One region of the Solibacillus sp. iso_87 genome, then DNA from elsewhere that is predicted to be linked to it. Evidence: predicted binding sites of a transcription regulator. Region 1 holds the regulator's gene; the other holds the start of a gene.
What was found. Region 1 encodes LexA, which represses DNA repair genes until DNA is damaged. Its sites were predicted from a motif close to CGAACATATGTTCG; they were not measured.
Positions count from the first base shown of each region.

Region 2: addB (helicase-exonuclease AddAB subunit AddB) is a predicted target of LexA. The motif match lies at 4,859-4,872, and genes of this name have one in related genera.

Region 1 covers NZ_CM149656.1:2,477,876-2,485,696, reverse strand. Annotated here, with positions in the region: gene glnA (type I glutamate--ammonia ligase) at 1-750, shown strand, start outside; gene AC0VXV_RS12650 (gamma-type small acid-soluble spore protein) at 871-1,416, opposite strand; gene AC0VXV_RS12645 (DNA alkylation repair protein) at 1,685-2,392, shown strand; gene AC0VXV_RS12640 (5' nucleotidase, NT5C type) at 2,471-3,016, shown strand; gene AC0VXV_RS12635 (gamma-glutamyl-gamma-aminobutyrate hydrolase family protein) at 3,131-3,826, shown strand; gene lexA (transcriptional repressor LexA) at 3,910-4,533, opposite strand; gene yneA (cell division suppressor protein YneA) at 4,695-5,042, shown strand; gene AC0VXV_RS12620 (YneB family resolvase-like protein) at 5,029-5,685, shown strand; gene AC0VXV_RS12615 (DUF896 domain-containing protein) at 5,750-5,986, shown strand; gene tkt (transketolase) at 6,126-7,821, shown strand, end outside.
Region 2 covers NZ_CM149656.1:841,119-848,939, forward strand. Annotated here, with positions in the region: gene AC0VXV_RS04090 (EAL domain-containing protein) at 1-124, opposite strand, end outside; gene AC0VXV_RS04095 (peroxiredoxin family protein) at 516-1,088, shown strand; gene AC0VXV_RS04100 (S41 family peptidase) at 1,207-2,634, shown strand; gene AC0VXV_RS04105 (PDZ domain-containing protein) at 2,855-4,024, shown strand; gene AC0VXV_RS04110 (TVP38/TMEM64 family protein) at 4,164-4,787, shown strand; gene addB (helicase-exonuclease AddAB subunit AddB) at 4,915-7,821, shown strand, end outside.

The DNA.
Region 1 (7,821 bases):
GAAATTGACTTTAAATATGCGGATGCTATTACAGCTTGCGACAATATCCAAACATTTAAATTAGTTGTTAAAACAATTGCACGCAAACACGGCTTACACGCAACATTCATGCCAAAACCTTTATTCGGTGAAGCCGGTTCAGGAATGCACTTCAACGTTTCATTATTTAAAGGAAAAGAAAATGCATTTTATGATGAGTCTACTGAGTTAGGTCTTTCTGAAACAGCGATGCAATTCATGGCAGGTGTACTTGACCATGTTCAAGGCTTTACTGCAATTACAAATCCGACTGTAAACTCTTATAAACGTTTAGTACCAGGTTATGAAGCACCATGTTATGTAGCATGGTCTGCACAAAACCGTTCACCATTAATCCGTATTCCTTCTTCTCGTGGAGTTTCAACACGTGTAGAAGTTCGTTCGGTAGACCCATCAGCAAATCCATATTTGGCGATGGCAGTAATCTTAGAGGCTGGTCTGGAAGGGATTCGCAAAAAATCAACGCCACCACCAGCAATTAACCGCAACATTTATGTAATGAGCGAAGAAGAGCGCAAAGCAAACGGCATCGATAACTTGCCTGCAGCTTTAGACGACGCTTTAAACTTACTTGCAAAAGATGAAGTTATTCAACGAGCATTAGGCAACCATATCTATGCTAACTTTAAAGAAGCAAAAGAAATCGAGTTCGATATGTACCGTTCAACTGTCCATCAGTGGGAACGCGACCAATATATGAAAATGTACTAAGAGAAAGCGCTGGGGTGAAAACTCCGGCTCTTTTTTGTGTATATATACATATTATTTAAAATTATAACCAATATAATTGATAACAAAAAACCGGCAATAAAAATTGCCGGTTCAATATTTTTATTTATTGCCGTTTTGGAATTTGTTTTTACCAAATTGACCTGATGCTTGTTGTTTTTTAGCTTCGGCTTGCTGGTTTTGTTGTTTCACTTGGTTAACATCTGTTTCCATGCCAAACTCAGCGCTCATTGAAGAAAGCTTCTTCTGTAAACCGCTGTTTGCGAACAAACCGGAAGACTGTTGCTTTTTAGCTTCAGCTTGCTGATTTTGCTGTTTTACTTGATTAACATCTGTTTCCATGCCAAATTCGGCATTCATGGAAGAAAAGTTTTTCTGTAAACCGCTATTCGCAAACGATCCAGAAGCTTGTTGTTTTTTGGCTTCAGCTTGCTGGTTTTGTCGCTTCACTTGGTTTACGTTAGTTTCCATACCGAATTCAGCATTCAAGGAACTTGATTGCTTTTGTAAACCACTGTTTGCAAACAAACCGGAAGATTGCTGCTTTTTAGCTTCAGCTTTTTGGTTTTGCTGCTTTACTTGATTAACGTCCGTTTCCATACCGAATTCGACGTTTTTATTATTGATGTTGTTTTTATTTTTTGACATCAATATCACCTCCTGAGATTATTCTGTTCAGAGGTTGTTTTATTATTCGGTTAAATAAATTGCCAATTTTTTATTAAATTTCAAAGTGCGGGTAACAATAAAAGGACAATGAAGCTTGAGTGTTTGTCGCCGTATATTTGCCGTAACTGTTTAAAATGAAAATTATAACTAGTAAGCCGATTATTGGAAAGAATGCTAGTTATGACGGGCGATTAAATCATATAATAGTAAGAGACAAATAATTTTAATAATATAGAAGGAGGAAATTATGAAACTCGATACAATGATGCAAGAATTAGAAGCACTTGGAAAAGAACGGACAAAAAAGATTTATATGTCCAATGGGGCAAAGGAGCCGGTGTTCGGTGTAACGATTGGCTCGATGAAACCGTTCGTAAAACAAATAAAAATAGATCAGGAACTGGCTGAACAGCTCTATGCTACAGGCAACTATGATGCTATGTATTTTGCAGGAATTATTGCGGATCCGAAAGCAATGACCGAGGAAGATTATGACCGCTGGATCGAGCAAGCCTATTTCTATATGATTTCCGATTATGTTGTTGCGGTGACATTGTCGGAATCCGATATTGCGCAAGAAGTAAGCGATAAATGGATTGCCAGTAGTGAGGACCTGAAAATGTCGGCAGGGTGGCATTGTTACTGCTGGCTTCTCGGAAATCGTAGAGATGAGGAATTTTCAAAGGAAAAGTTAATGGATATGCTTGAGTATGTAAAACAAAATATTCGTCAAGCACCGCAGCGTACACAAGTGGCTATGAACAATTTTGTTATGACAGTCGGTGTTTCATTTAAACCTTTACATGATGAGGCAGTGCAAATTGCTAATGAAATCGGACCAATTGAAACGAAACGGGAAGGAAAAAAACCGGGTCTGCTTCATGCTTATGCGGAAATTGAAAAACAGGTGGAAAAAGGGCGAATCGGTTTTAAACGTAAATATGTACGTTGTTAATTGTAAAGATTTATACCTTGTTTTTTCACAATATAATTGTATAAACTAAAATTAGGAAATTTCAAGGAGGCTTATTACATGAAAAAAAGTATTGCTATCGATATGGACCAGGTGCTAGCTGACTTTTATTCGAAATTACGTGTTACATATAACGAGAATTTCGGAACAAATTATACAGATGAAGAGTTTCTTCTGACGACACAGCGTGATTTGCCTCGAGAAGATGCGAAAAAATTATTTGCTTTATTAAATGAGCCAGACTATTTCAGAGATTTAAAAGTACTGGATGAAGATGCAATAGAAGTCATTCAAGAACTGCAGGAGCATTATGAAATTTTTATTGCGACAGCTGCAATGGATGTACCGGGATCATTTACAGCAAAATACGATTGGTTGATGGAGCATTTACCCTTTATTAAAACACAGAACATTGTGTTTTGCGGAAATAAAGCGGTAATACATACCGATTATTTAATTGATGACAGCCCACGCCAACTCGCAGCATTTAAAGGAACAGGCATATTGTATTCGATGCCGTACAATCGGTCAGAAGAAGGTTTCATGCGTGTTCATAACTGGAAAGAAATTAAACGGTATTTTATAAAACAAATGGAAACGGTTTAAGGATTAAAGGGTTGCGATTATGCAATCCTTTTTATTTTTGTAGTCATTTAGTGTAACGAAATAGTATAATTTAAATTATTGGAATTATCTATAAATAATAAGGGGATAAAAAGAATGAAACCGATTATTGGATTTACAATGTATGATTTTGACAAGAAATTGGATATTAACAACGCATACTTAACTTCGATTGAACAAGCGGGAGGTATTCCAATCTGTATACCCAATGCTACAGAAGAAAACGTAGATGCATTATTAAATCTAATTGATGGCCTCGTATTAATTGGTGGAGCGGATATAGATCCATTGTTGTTTAATGAAGAACCGCACCGTCATATCGGAAGTGTTGTACGAAAACGTGATGACAGCGATCTTTTATTAGTGAATGAAGCCTATAAAAGACAAATGCCTGTTCTCGGTATTTGCCGCGGACAACAGATTATGAATGTCGCATTTGGGGGAACGATCATTCAGGATATACCCTCACAAGTAGAAAATACAATTTTACATAAACAACCTTCAAAGCGTGGGGAATTGGCACATACCGTTGAAGTAAAGACACCTAAATTTAAAGAGATTTTTAAAGATGACTCATTCCGTGTAAATACATTTCATCATCAATCGGTTGGAAAGCTCGGAGAAGGGCTCGTAGTTTCGGCTATTGCTAAGGACGGCATTATTGAAGGGATTGAACATGAATCGCATCCATATTGTGTCGCGGTGCAATGGCATCCGGAAGAATTGGCTCCGAACGGGGATGTTTATGCACAGCGCTTATTTAATAGTTTTGTAGAAGCATGCAATAAATAATGAAAGGCTCAGTCGTTCACGGCTGGGCTTTTTATTTTGAAAATAAAAAACTTGCCGATTCTATTAGAATGGCAAGCTTATGATTAATGGATATTTCGATAGAGGCCGACTACTTTACCTAAGATAGAAACTTGGTCGACAATGATTGGCTCCATCGAGCTATTCTCAGGCTGTAGACGGAAATGAGTTTTTTCTTTGTAAAAGCGCTTGACAGTCGCTTCATCGTCTTCCGTCATTGCTACGACAATCTCTCCATTGTTCGCAGTAGACGTTTTTTTAACGATAACATAATCCCCATTTAAAATACCGGCTTCAATCATGGATTCTCCCATAATTTCAAGCATAAACAATTCCTCTTCCGGTGAACCGTAAGCATCCGGCAACGGGAAATATTCCTGAATATCCTCGATTGCTGAAATAGGCAGACCAGCTGTAACTTTACCGATCAACGGAACATGAATGACACCTTGTTTCGCGATGTTCATCTCTTCCTGGTCCAATATTTCAATGGCACGCGGCTTTGTAGGATCACGGCGGATAAGCCCTTTACTTTCTAAACGAGCTAAATGCCCGTGGACAGTTGAACTGGAAGCTAAACCAACCGCTTCTCCAATTTCGCGAACTGATGGCGGATAGCCTTTAGCACGAACTTCCTCTTTTATAAAAGTTAGAATAGCTTGCTGCCGCTTTGAAATTTTTTGTGTCAACTAACTCACCTCTTTATCATGCTATTTTTCTTAAAGTAAGTATAGCAGTATGCGAACATGAATGCAAACATAAGTTCGAAAAAAACGGTTGACAAAAACATATGTTCGTATTATTATGAGAACAAATATTCCGAACATACATTCGAAAGAGGGTTTTTCTAATGAAAAGAATTAAATTAAATGGCTTCACATCAATGTTTCTACTATTTTCTGTACTTATGATTGCTTTATTCATGATGCAGGACGATAATATTGAATTATACGAACACGTAAGCATAGAGCATGGCGATACTTTATGGTCGTTGGCAGAACAATATGGTGGTAAAATGGCTAAGCATGATTGGATCAATGAAGTAAAAAAGGAAAACGGAATGCTGGATGAAAAAGTTGTTTTAGGACAAGTATTGGTTGTACCTGTAGAAAAAGATTCACAATACATTGCCCAGCTGAATGAATCCTCCGATATGCAATCGATTAAAGTAGCGAGAGGGAACAATGATAAAAACTAAAGCAGTAATTTATTGCCGTGTCAGTACGGATAAAAATACACAAGAAACATCACTAGCCCGTCAGCAGGAGGAGCTGATAAAATACGCAAAATCATTCGGCTATAAAGATGTGGAGATTTTCATGGATCAGCATAGTGGATATGATGTTGATCGAGACGGATTGCTCGACATGCTTGACTGTATGAAAGAGTGCGGCATAAAAGCATTATTTGTACAGGATGAGACCCGTTTAGGGCGAGGGAATGCCCGGATGGCAGTGCTTCACCTACTGCAAAAATATGAAGCGACAGTATATACATTGAATGATGCAGGTCCTGTCGTATTAAATGAAATGGATACAATGCTGCTAGAAATTTTGGCGATTGTGGAAGAGTATCAGCGTCGTATGCATAATGCAAAAATCCGCCGGGGAATGCGCCGTGCTGTAGAAAATGGATACCAGCCGCAAAATAATTTAAAAAACCGTGGCAATATTGAAGGGCGTGAACGAAAAGAAGTGCCTGTCGAAGAAATTGTTCAGCTTCGCCAGAAAGGTTTAACATTTGCGGAAATTGCTACGACTATGTCGGGCTTGGGCATTTCTATCAGTAAAGCGACCGTACATAGAAGGTATATTGAATATATGGAGCGACTTGAAGAGTAAACACTTGTTTTCAAGTCGTTTTTTTTATACCTTTGTAGTAGGTAGGAAGAAAGGTGAGATTCAAATGTTATCAAAAGAAAAATTAGCTCGTATTAATGAGCTTTCTAAATTAGCGAGAGAAGGTAAATTGACGGAAGAGCAGGCGAAGGAACGTACAGCACTGCGCAAAGAATATTTAGATACTTTCCGTACTACAATGCGCGATACAATCGAGCATGTGAAAGTAATTGATGAAGAAGGCAATGATGTGACACCTGAAAAATTAAAACAAATTAAATCACAGAAGAAATTCTTAAACTAACAACTTTTCATTAATATGTCACATTTCATATAAAGTATGACATATTTTATGGGACGTTTTTAGAAATTATTGTTTTCTTGTGAAAATTTGTCTACACTATAAAATGTATAAATATCGTACGAGGAAAGGATGTCACATAATGACACAACAGATGGATCAGTTAGCAATTAACGCAATCCGTACACTATCAATCGACGCAATTGAAAAAGCAAATTCAGGTCACCCGGGTTTACCAATGGGTGCTGCACCTATGGCCTATACATTGTGGACGAAGCATTTACGCCATAACCCACAAAATCCTAATTGGTATAATCGTGACCGTTTTGTATTATCAGCTGGACATGGTTCCATGCTTTTATATAGTTTATTGCATCTAGGTGGCTACGGATTAGAGATGGAAGAGATCAAAAACTTCCGTCAATGGAATTCAAAAACACCGGGACATCCTGAATATGGTCATACAGTTGGTGTAGAAGCGACAACTGGTCCATTAGGACAAGGTATTGCAATGTCAGTAGGTATGGCTATGGCTGAACGTCACTTGGCAGCAACATACAACAAGCCAGGTAAAGACATTGTAGACCACTATACATTTGCACTATGCGGTGACGGAGATTTAATGGAAGGTGTTGCTGCAGAAGCGATTTCTCTTGCAGGTCACTTAAAACTGGATAAATTAATTGTCCTATATGATTCAAATGACATTTCACTTGATGGTGATTTAGAAAAGTCATTCTCGGAAAACATCCAAAAACGTTTTGAATCATACGGCTGGAACTATTTAAAAGTTGCAGACGGTACAGATATCGTGGAAATTAATTCAGCTATTGAAAAAGCGAAACAAAATACTGGCGGCCCAACTGTAATCGAAGTGAAAACTGTTATCGGTTTTGGTTCTCCTAACAAATCCGGTAAAGCAGATTCACATGGTGCTCCTTTAGGACTTGATGAAGTTACTTTAACAAAAGCTGCATACGCTTGGGAACATGAGCCATTCTTCATTCCAACTGAAGTATATGATACATTTAAAGCTGCAAGTGAAGTACAAGGTGTACAAGCAGAAACAGCATGGAATGAATTATTCGAAAGCTACAAAAACGAATATCCAGAACTGGCTGCACAGTTTGTAAACGCAATGGAAAACAAATTACCAGAGAACTTTGCATCTGAATTACCTGTATATGAAGCAGGTACTGCAGTAGCTACTCGTTCATCATCTGGTGATGCAATCAATGCAATTGCTAAAACTACTCCATCATTCTTCGGAGGTTCTGCTGACTTAGCAGGCTCAAACAAAACAACAATTAAAGGCGCTGGCGATTTCTTTGCTGAAACTCCGGAAGGCCGTAATATTTGGTTTGGTGTTCGTGAATTTGCTATGGGTGCTGCGCTGAACGGTATGGCATTACATGGAGGCTTAAACGTATTTGGCGGTACTTTCTTTGTATTCTCCGACTATGTACGCCCAGCAATTCGTTTATCTGCATTAATGGGATTACCTGTAACATACGTGTTTACACATGACTCAATTGCAGTAGGGGAAGATGGTCCTACACATGAGCCAGTCGAGCATTTAGCATCATTACGTGCAATGCCGAATCTTTCAGTGATCCGTCCTGCAGATGCAAATGAATCTGTAGCTGCATGGAAATTAGCTGTTGAGAGCAAATCAACGCCAACTGTATTAGTATTATCTCGTCAAAACTTGCCGGTATTGGATGTTGCAACAGAGACAGTATACGAAGGTGTTGAAAAAGGCGCATATGTTGTTTCAGCTTCAGCTAAAGAAACTCCGGATGCACTGTTAATTGCAACTGGTTCTGAAGTTGGCTTGG
Region 2 (7,821 bases), 1.6 Mb from region 1:
CTACAATGGATGAATAGTAATTTAATAGCTCATTATTTTCCGTTTTGATATTAGTAAAATTTTGGATAGACTCATTCTTAGAAAAAAGCTGTTTAAATTTATTTATTTTATTATCATTATTCATAAATTCCCCCCCTATAAATACTTGATTTAACGATACGACCTGTATACAAATAGTAGTTATAAAAATTCTGCGATTAAATGAGTTAATATGCCTGTTATTTGTTAAGTATATGTACATATAAAAAATTCAAAATTCAAATGTCTAATAGGTTTACGTTGAAAATAACGGGACTATTGTATTGAGACTATGTATTTAGAACAAAATGTGTATATTTTAAATACCCGTTTTTTATATTAAATAGTCACATTTGATAAATTAAATTTATATAGTTTTTTAAATAATTCATTAGATCATTAAATCAATGATGATTCAAAAGAAGTTTTTCCAGTTTGAATAATTACCTGAAAGTTATGATAATGTACTAGTAGGAAGAAATGGTGGGGTGAAGTTGATGAAAAAAAATATTGGAATCGGTATTATTTTAGTTCTGGTCATCACAATGCTTGGCACTTACATAAAAGCTGAAATCAATCAAAGTACTGCAATCAACGAAAATGCATTAGGGAAAGAAGTTGAACTGGGGGAAGAAGTGGGCCTTGAAAAAGGTCAGTTTGCACCGGATTTCACATTATATAATTTACAAGGCGAGCCGCTGACACTTTCGGAGCTGAGAGGGAAGCGGGTTGTACTGAACTTCTGGGCAACGTGGTGTCCGCCTTGTGAAGCGGAAATGCCGCATATGCAAAAGTACTACGAAAAATACCGTGAAGAAGACAATGTGGAAATTGTCGGTGTTAATATGACATATGCTAACGAAAAATTGGAGCGTGTGGATCAGTTTTTAAAAAGCTATGGTATTACCTTTCCTATCGTACTGGAACAAGCTGAAGCAGTCGCCTTTCAATATGAAATTTTGACAATGCCGACAACGTATATGATTGATTCTGCAGGGAAAATACAAAAGCAAATCATTGGTCCGCTGGATTTGGATACATTGCGGGAAAATGTAATACAACTCGATTAAACGGGGGAATGAGCAGGCCCGGCTTCTTAGTTATCATCATTTTGTGACGTATAAATTCGACTTTATAAGTATGAAACTTTCATTCGCTTCATAAATTTTATGGAACGGAGGAGAATTCGTGCGGAAAAGTCGGATTTTTTTATTAGTAGTTGTAATGATGTGTATCGGCATAATTGTTTATGGTGTTATGAAAATCAAGGCACAACCACAAGAGGAACAGGCGGATTTTGCGGTAGTCAATGAACTGCATGAGTTAATCACGAGTGAATCAGTTTATGATATCAACTCTGAAAAATTGGTGGAAGGTGCACTGCGAGGAATGGCCAATGCAATAAATGACCCCTACAGTACTTATTATTCGGAGCAAGAAGCAGCATTACATAAACAGACGCTCGCAAGTGAACGAATCGGCATTGGTGTTGAGTTGGCAGAAGCGAATGGCAAGATTATCGTAGTGGCCCCTATTAAAGCATCGCCTGCAGAAAAAGCAGGTATTCGACCATTGGATGAGATTATACAAATCAATGAAGTACGTCTTGACGGGAAAACTATGGGGGAAGTTCGTAAGCTGATGTACGGCAAGGAAGGGGAAGAAGTTGAGCTTGTCATTTACCGACCGGAACTGGACCAGCATTTAAAGTTGGTCATGAAAAGAGAACGTTTGAAAAATGATACGGTGGAAGCTGAAGTTCTCGAAGTAGAAGGGAGAAAACTAGGCTATATAACGATCAATCTTTTTGGCGAAAAAACAGCAGAAGAATGGAAAGAGGCTCTTGATGGAGTAATCAAGGAGGAAGTAGAAGGATTAATCATTGATGTGAGGGACAATCCAGGTGGCTATTTACATAGTGTTGCCCAAATGATGAGCATGTTCGAGCAAAAAGAGAAGATCTTTGCGTATATGCAAAATCATGACGGTGTAACAGAGCCACTGAAAACAAAGAAAGTGGAGCAGTTCCAGCCTTACGCAAATTGGTTGCGTGATACGCCTTTAACTCTTATCCAAAATGAAGGAAGCGCATCAGCCAGTGAAGTGTTTGCGGGTGCCCTGCAGGACTGGAAACGTTCGGTCATTATTGGGGTGACGAGCTTCGGTAAAGGGACGGTCCAACAAACATGGGATCTCCAAAACGGCGGAGAAGTAAAATTATCGACGAACAAATGGCTTACACCTTCTAAAAAATGGATCCATGATGTAGGGATTGAACCGGATGTCGAAGTGACACAGCATCCTCTTTACAGTGTAGAAACAAAAATACTGAAAGGACGCTATGAAGAGGGAGAATACAGTGAAGAAGTTGCCTACAGCCAGCGTATTTTAAGTGAACTGGGCTACGCTATCAGCCGGACAGATGGATTCTTTGATAAGGATACAGCTCAGGAAGTAGAAAGCTTCAGACATAAGCATGATATTGCAGAAGGAAGCTATATGGATGAAGTATTTTTCAATGAATTAACGAAAGAACTGCAAACATTCAAACAGTCGAAAGTAAACGACATGCAGCTGCAGATGGCGATTAGTTATATTATGCATCAGTTTGAGTGATAAATAGTGTAAAAGATATTGAAAGCTCGTTTCTATAAGAAATGGGCTTTTTTTAGTTGATTAACATTTTATTTAAATACGATCTGAAAAAATTCCATCTTATTTACCGCCTCCTTAGATCTCCGAATCTCCCACCATGGCTTTATTTCATTTCCGGTACAAATGGGACTACGCATTCCGTAAAGGATTTGGTACAATTATTCGTACGGTAGGTGAGAATATGGATGGAACAGTTTTGATTGAAATTTTAAAAGGGATTGGCCGATTTTTTATAAATCCTTTGTTTTATATCGCCATCATTTCCGCAGTTTATTTAGGATATCGCCGAGTGAAGCGCGAACGAAGGTATTTTAACCGACGGATACTAGGTGGCTGGTCCGAGCTGAAAAATATGCTTGCGATGGGTTTAATGCTGTCCGTTATTATTTCCTTATTTAGTCTCGTAATAGGCTTAACAGTATCACTCGAATTATTGACAATTGTATTTATAGTAAGTTTCGTAGGTTTGATCATTTATATGTATCAATTATTATCGCCGGCGATTGTTATGGCGGTTGCTTTTTGTGGAATCATTTGGATGCAATGGCAAGATTGGTCATATACAATCGGAACGATTGAATTGGCAGGGAGAAATGTTACGGACGATCTTGTTATGACCGTTCCGATTATGACAGGACTCTTGCTGATGGCAGAAGGAATTTTAATTCGCCGTTATGGTGCCCGTTTTGCTTCACCGATTGTTGAGAAAACAAAACGTGGATTAAATGGGATAGGCTATTTTAGTAAACAGCTTTGGATTTTACCTGTCTTTACTATTATTCCGGGTGAAGGCATTCAAAATTTTGCGCCTTATTGGCCACAATTTACGATCGGAGCAGAACAGTTTTCGATCATTGTTTTCCCGTTTATTATCGGATTCCAGCAGATGGTGCGCCAAAAGCTGCCTATGAATGTTTATCCTCAAATGGGACGTTCAATTATTATGATAGGGCAATTTGTGCTGATCGTCGGATTGGCCGCTTATCTCCTGCCGGTACTAGGTGCTGCAGCATTAGCATTAGGGGCAATTTCCCGTACAATTATCGGCATTCATTATAGTCGTTCTGAGGACCGCAACAGTTATGCCGTTGTACGCAGTGATAAAGGTGTTATGATTGCCGGTATTTTACCGGATTCCCCTGCAGAGAAAATGGGACTTGTTGCAGGTGAAATTATTAAGCGTGTAAATGGACAAGATGTTTTTACAGAAGAAGATTTGTATAAGGCATTGCAGATCAATGCTGCCCATTGTCGTTTGGAAGTGCTTGACCATTCAGGCGAAGTGCGTCTTGCACAGCATGTTGTCCATCGTGATGATAATCACAAAATCGGGTTATTAGTTGTTAGTTAATTTCAAAAGAATCTCGGTAATACGAGGTTCTTTTTTTTGGTTAAAACGGGTATAAACAAATTATGTTAAGATTAAATTGTACTAGACAGCGTTGTGTAACTTCAGGAATTTTTATCGTTTTTGGTAGGGGTGAGTGGTTATGTTAGATTGGCTGACAATCGATAATATAGAAACAATTGTAGAGAAATATAAGTTATTAGGCCCGTTTTTCGGGATTTTATTAACGTTTTTAGAATCATTTATACCGATATTGCCGTTGTTCGTAATAATCATTGCCAATGCTGCAGCATACGGGTTATTTTGGGGTTTTTTACTGTCCTGGCTTGGAACGGTGGCAGGGTCATACATGTTCTTCCTCATGATTCGCATGTTCGGAAAGTATCGTCTCTTCCATCGGATTAAAGAACAGAAACAAGTAAAAAAACTGATCAACTGGGTGGATATTAGAGGATTCACACCACTGTTTGTTCTACTATGCCTGCCGTTTACACCTGTTGTCGTTGTCAATACGGTTGCTGGTTTATCCAATATTAAAAAGAAATATTATTTTTTGACACTCCTTATTTCAAAACCTATTTTAATCTTTTTAATTAGCTATTTAGGCAGTGATCTGCGAGATATTTTAACCTCTCCTACAAAACTTATTATTTCAGCTGTCATTATTTTAATCATTTGGGGAATCGGCAAATTGATTGAAAACATCTTAAATAAGCGTGTGGAAAGAGATTTGCGAGAGATAGGTAAGTTACGTAAACATAAATAAAAAAATATAAGTCTTGGCTTTTTACAAATAGTGAAAAGGCAGGGCTTTTTTGTATGAATCCAATTAATGCGCGAACATGTATTCTTATATTATAATAGAAGAAAGAAATAGAAGTGAGGTGGGAATTGTGACGTTACGAGTTATATCAGGACGGGCAGGCACGGGAAAAACAACATTAATTCACCGTGAAATTGTCGATGATTTAAAAACAAATATATTTGGACATCCAATTTTTATATTAGTTCCTGACCAAATGTCGTTTACAACGGAATATGAGCTGACAACGAATTATGACATTGAAGGAATGATGCGTGCACAGGTTATGACATTCAAACGGCTTGCCTGGTTTGTGCTGCAAAATGAAGGCGGTATCGCCCACGAACGTATTGACGGCACAGGGTACCGCATGCTGTTGCGACGTATTTTGGAAGAACATCAGGAAGATTTCCTGCTATTTAAACGAGCGGCAGGCAAACCCGGTTTTACGAAAGAAGTGGAGCAGATTTTAAAGGAATTCAGTCAATATCATATCGATGTGGAAACAATCGACCCGCTGATCGAATCATTAAAATCAAACGGTGCAAGTGAAGTACTACTTCATAAATTGCATGATCTGAACATTATTTTAAAGCAGCTGCATGAGCGGATCGGGACGGAATATATTGATGGCGATGGCTATTTCCCGCTGCTAATTGAGCGTATTCCGAAAATGGAAAGCTTGCGCGATACCCACATTTATTTGGATGGGTTTGTTTCATTTAATGGACAGGAATTTGCCATTTTAAAAGAGCTTCTTATTTATGCAAAACGTGTCACAATTGTTCTCCCGATGGAAGACCCGCAAATGGATTTACTGGAAGGCTCCGTGTTTTACAGAGCTGCGATGACGTACGACAAAATAAAGAATGAGCTGCAAAAATTACGATTCGAAGGAGGAATTGATATTGAGGAGGAGCCGCGCGTTCATTTAGAAGTAAACTATCGTGCGACAAATCGGGACTTGCTGCATATTGAACATTGCTTCGACAAAATTACGGATACACCAGTCGAATCAACGGGACATACGAAAATATTGGAAGGTGTAAACCCGCGCGCAGAAGTGCAAGGTATTGCCCAGGAAATTAAACAGCTCGTTCTGGAAAAGGGGCTTCGCTATAAAGATATTGGGATAATGTACCGCCAGGCAGATGTATATGATGCGATTATTGGAACGACTTTTACCCAATATGAAATCCCGTTTTTCTCAAATGAGAAGCGGGCGATGCTTTATCATCCGCTTATCGAATTTAGTCGATCTGTGCTGGAGATTATTACGACAAACTGGAAATATGAGCCGGTTTTCAGAAGCATTAAAACCGATCTGTTTTTCCCTTATGGAGCCAATTTAGTCGCAATGCGAGACAGAGCGGATATTTTGGAAAACTTCGTCATCGCAAAAGGAATTGTCCATGACCGTTGGATGAAAGATGAAGTATGGCATTATCGCCGTTTTAAATCACTGGAAAAAGTCAATGCGGTTCAGACAGAAGACGAGCTGGAGCATGAACAGCTTTTAAAATCGGTACGTGACTTAATCCGGGAGCCGGTACTGGCATTGCAGAACCGGTTGAAGGGCAAAAAAACAGGCCGTGAAATTGTAGTGGCACTTTATGAGTTTATGGAGCAGCTTGATATTTATAAGAAGCTGCTAAAAATGCAGGAGCAGGAAGAGCAGGCCGATTCACTCCATCAGTCAATGGAGCATGAACAGGCTTGGAACGGCTGGATTCATATTTTGGAGCAGTTTGACCTTATGTTCGGCGATAAAGTTATGCCTTTGGAAGAAGTAGCGCAAATTTTGGATGAAGGCTTTGAAACACTTGAATTTGCAAGTGTGCCGCCGACATTGGATGAAGTGACCGTTTCGACTGTCGAGTTTGCGCGTTTTGATAATAAAAAGGCCATTTTCGTCATCGGTGTTAACGATGGGGTTTACCCGATGCGTATGGAAGCAGGAGGACTGCTTTCTGATGACGATCGTGAAACATTTGAGAAAATCGATGTGGAATTGGCACCGGGTATAAAAAGCAGGCTTTTGCAGGAAAGTTTCCTGTTTTACCGTGCGATTTCTTCATCGACACAATATTTATATATTACGTATGCAAATGCAGACGAGGAAAGTAAAAGTAAGCTTCCATCGCTTTATATTAACCGCCTGCACAGCATGTTTGAGATTAGGGAAAACCGTGGTACGCCAAATGAAAAAACAGTTCGCACACTGCCGCATCGGCAAATTGCAATGGACCCGCTTGATGAACTTCAAGAAGGCAATGTGCTCAATTATTTACAGCATCCGTCACCGGCAATCGGCTTCTTAATGACCCAGCTGAAGCAGGCACAGCACGAGCGACGTCCGCTTACCGATGAATGGGCGGCGTTAAAAGCATTTTATGAACGAGAACAGCGCTGGAAAGATGTGCTGAATGTGGTGGAAAAACCTTTATATACGACGAATGAAGCAGAACCGCTAACGGAAGACATAGCGACAGCATTGTATGGGGAAGACTTTTTGGCAAGTGTATCGCGTATTGAACGCTTTTACAGCTGTCCGTATTCACATTTTGTATCATATGGACTTAAACTGCACGAGCGTACGGAATTCAAACTGGAAACATTCGCGATGGGCGATCTGTTCCATGAGGCAATCCGGACGATTTTATCTGAGAAAGAGCCATCGATCCCGCTTACGACATATGTAGCGTGCTATAAAAAGGCGGATGAAACCATTTCAAAACTGGCGGATTATTTCTCGTACAGTATTTTAAAAAGCAGTCACCGCTTTGAATATATTAAAACGAAACTTGTAAAAATCGTGGCACGTACAATTTATGCACTTATTAATCAAAGCGAGCTGTCGAAATTTAAAGCGATTGCCCATGAAAAGCCGTTCGGGAAGCGTGACGACAAAAATACGGAACAGGATGACCGCAACCCGCTGGAAGCACTGAAAATCGATCTGGAACATAACCGGAAAATGTATGTGCGCGGGCAAATT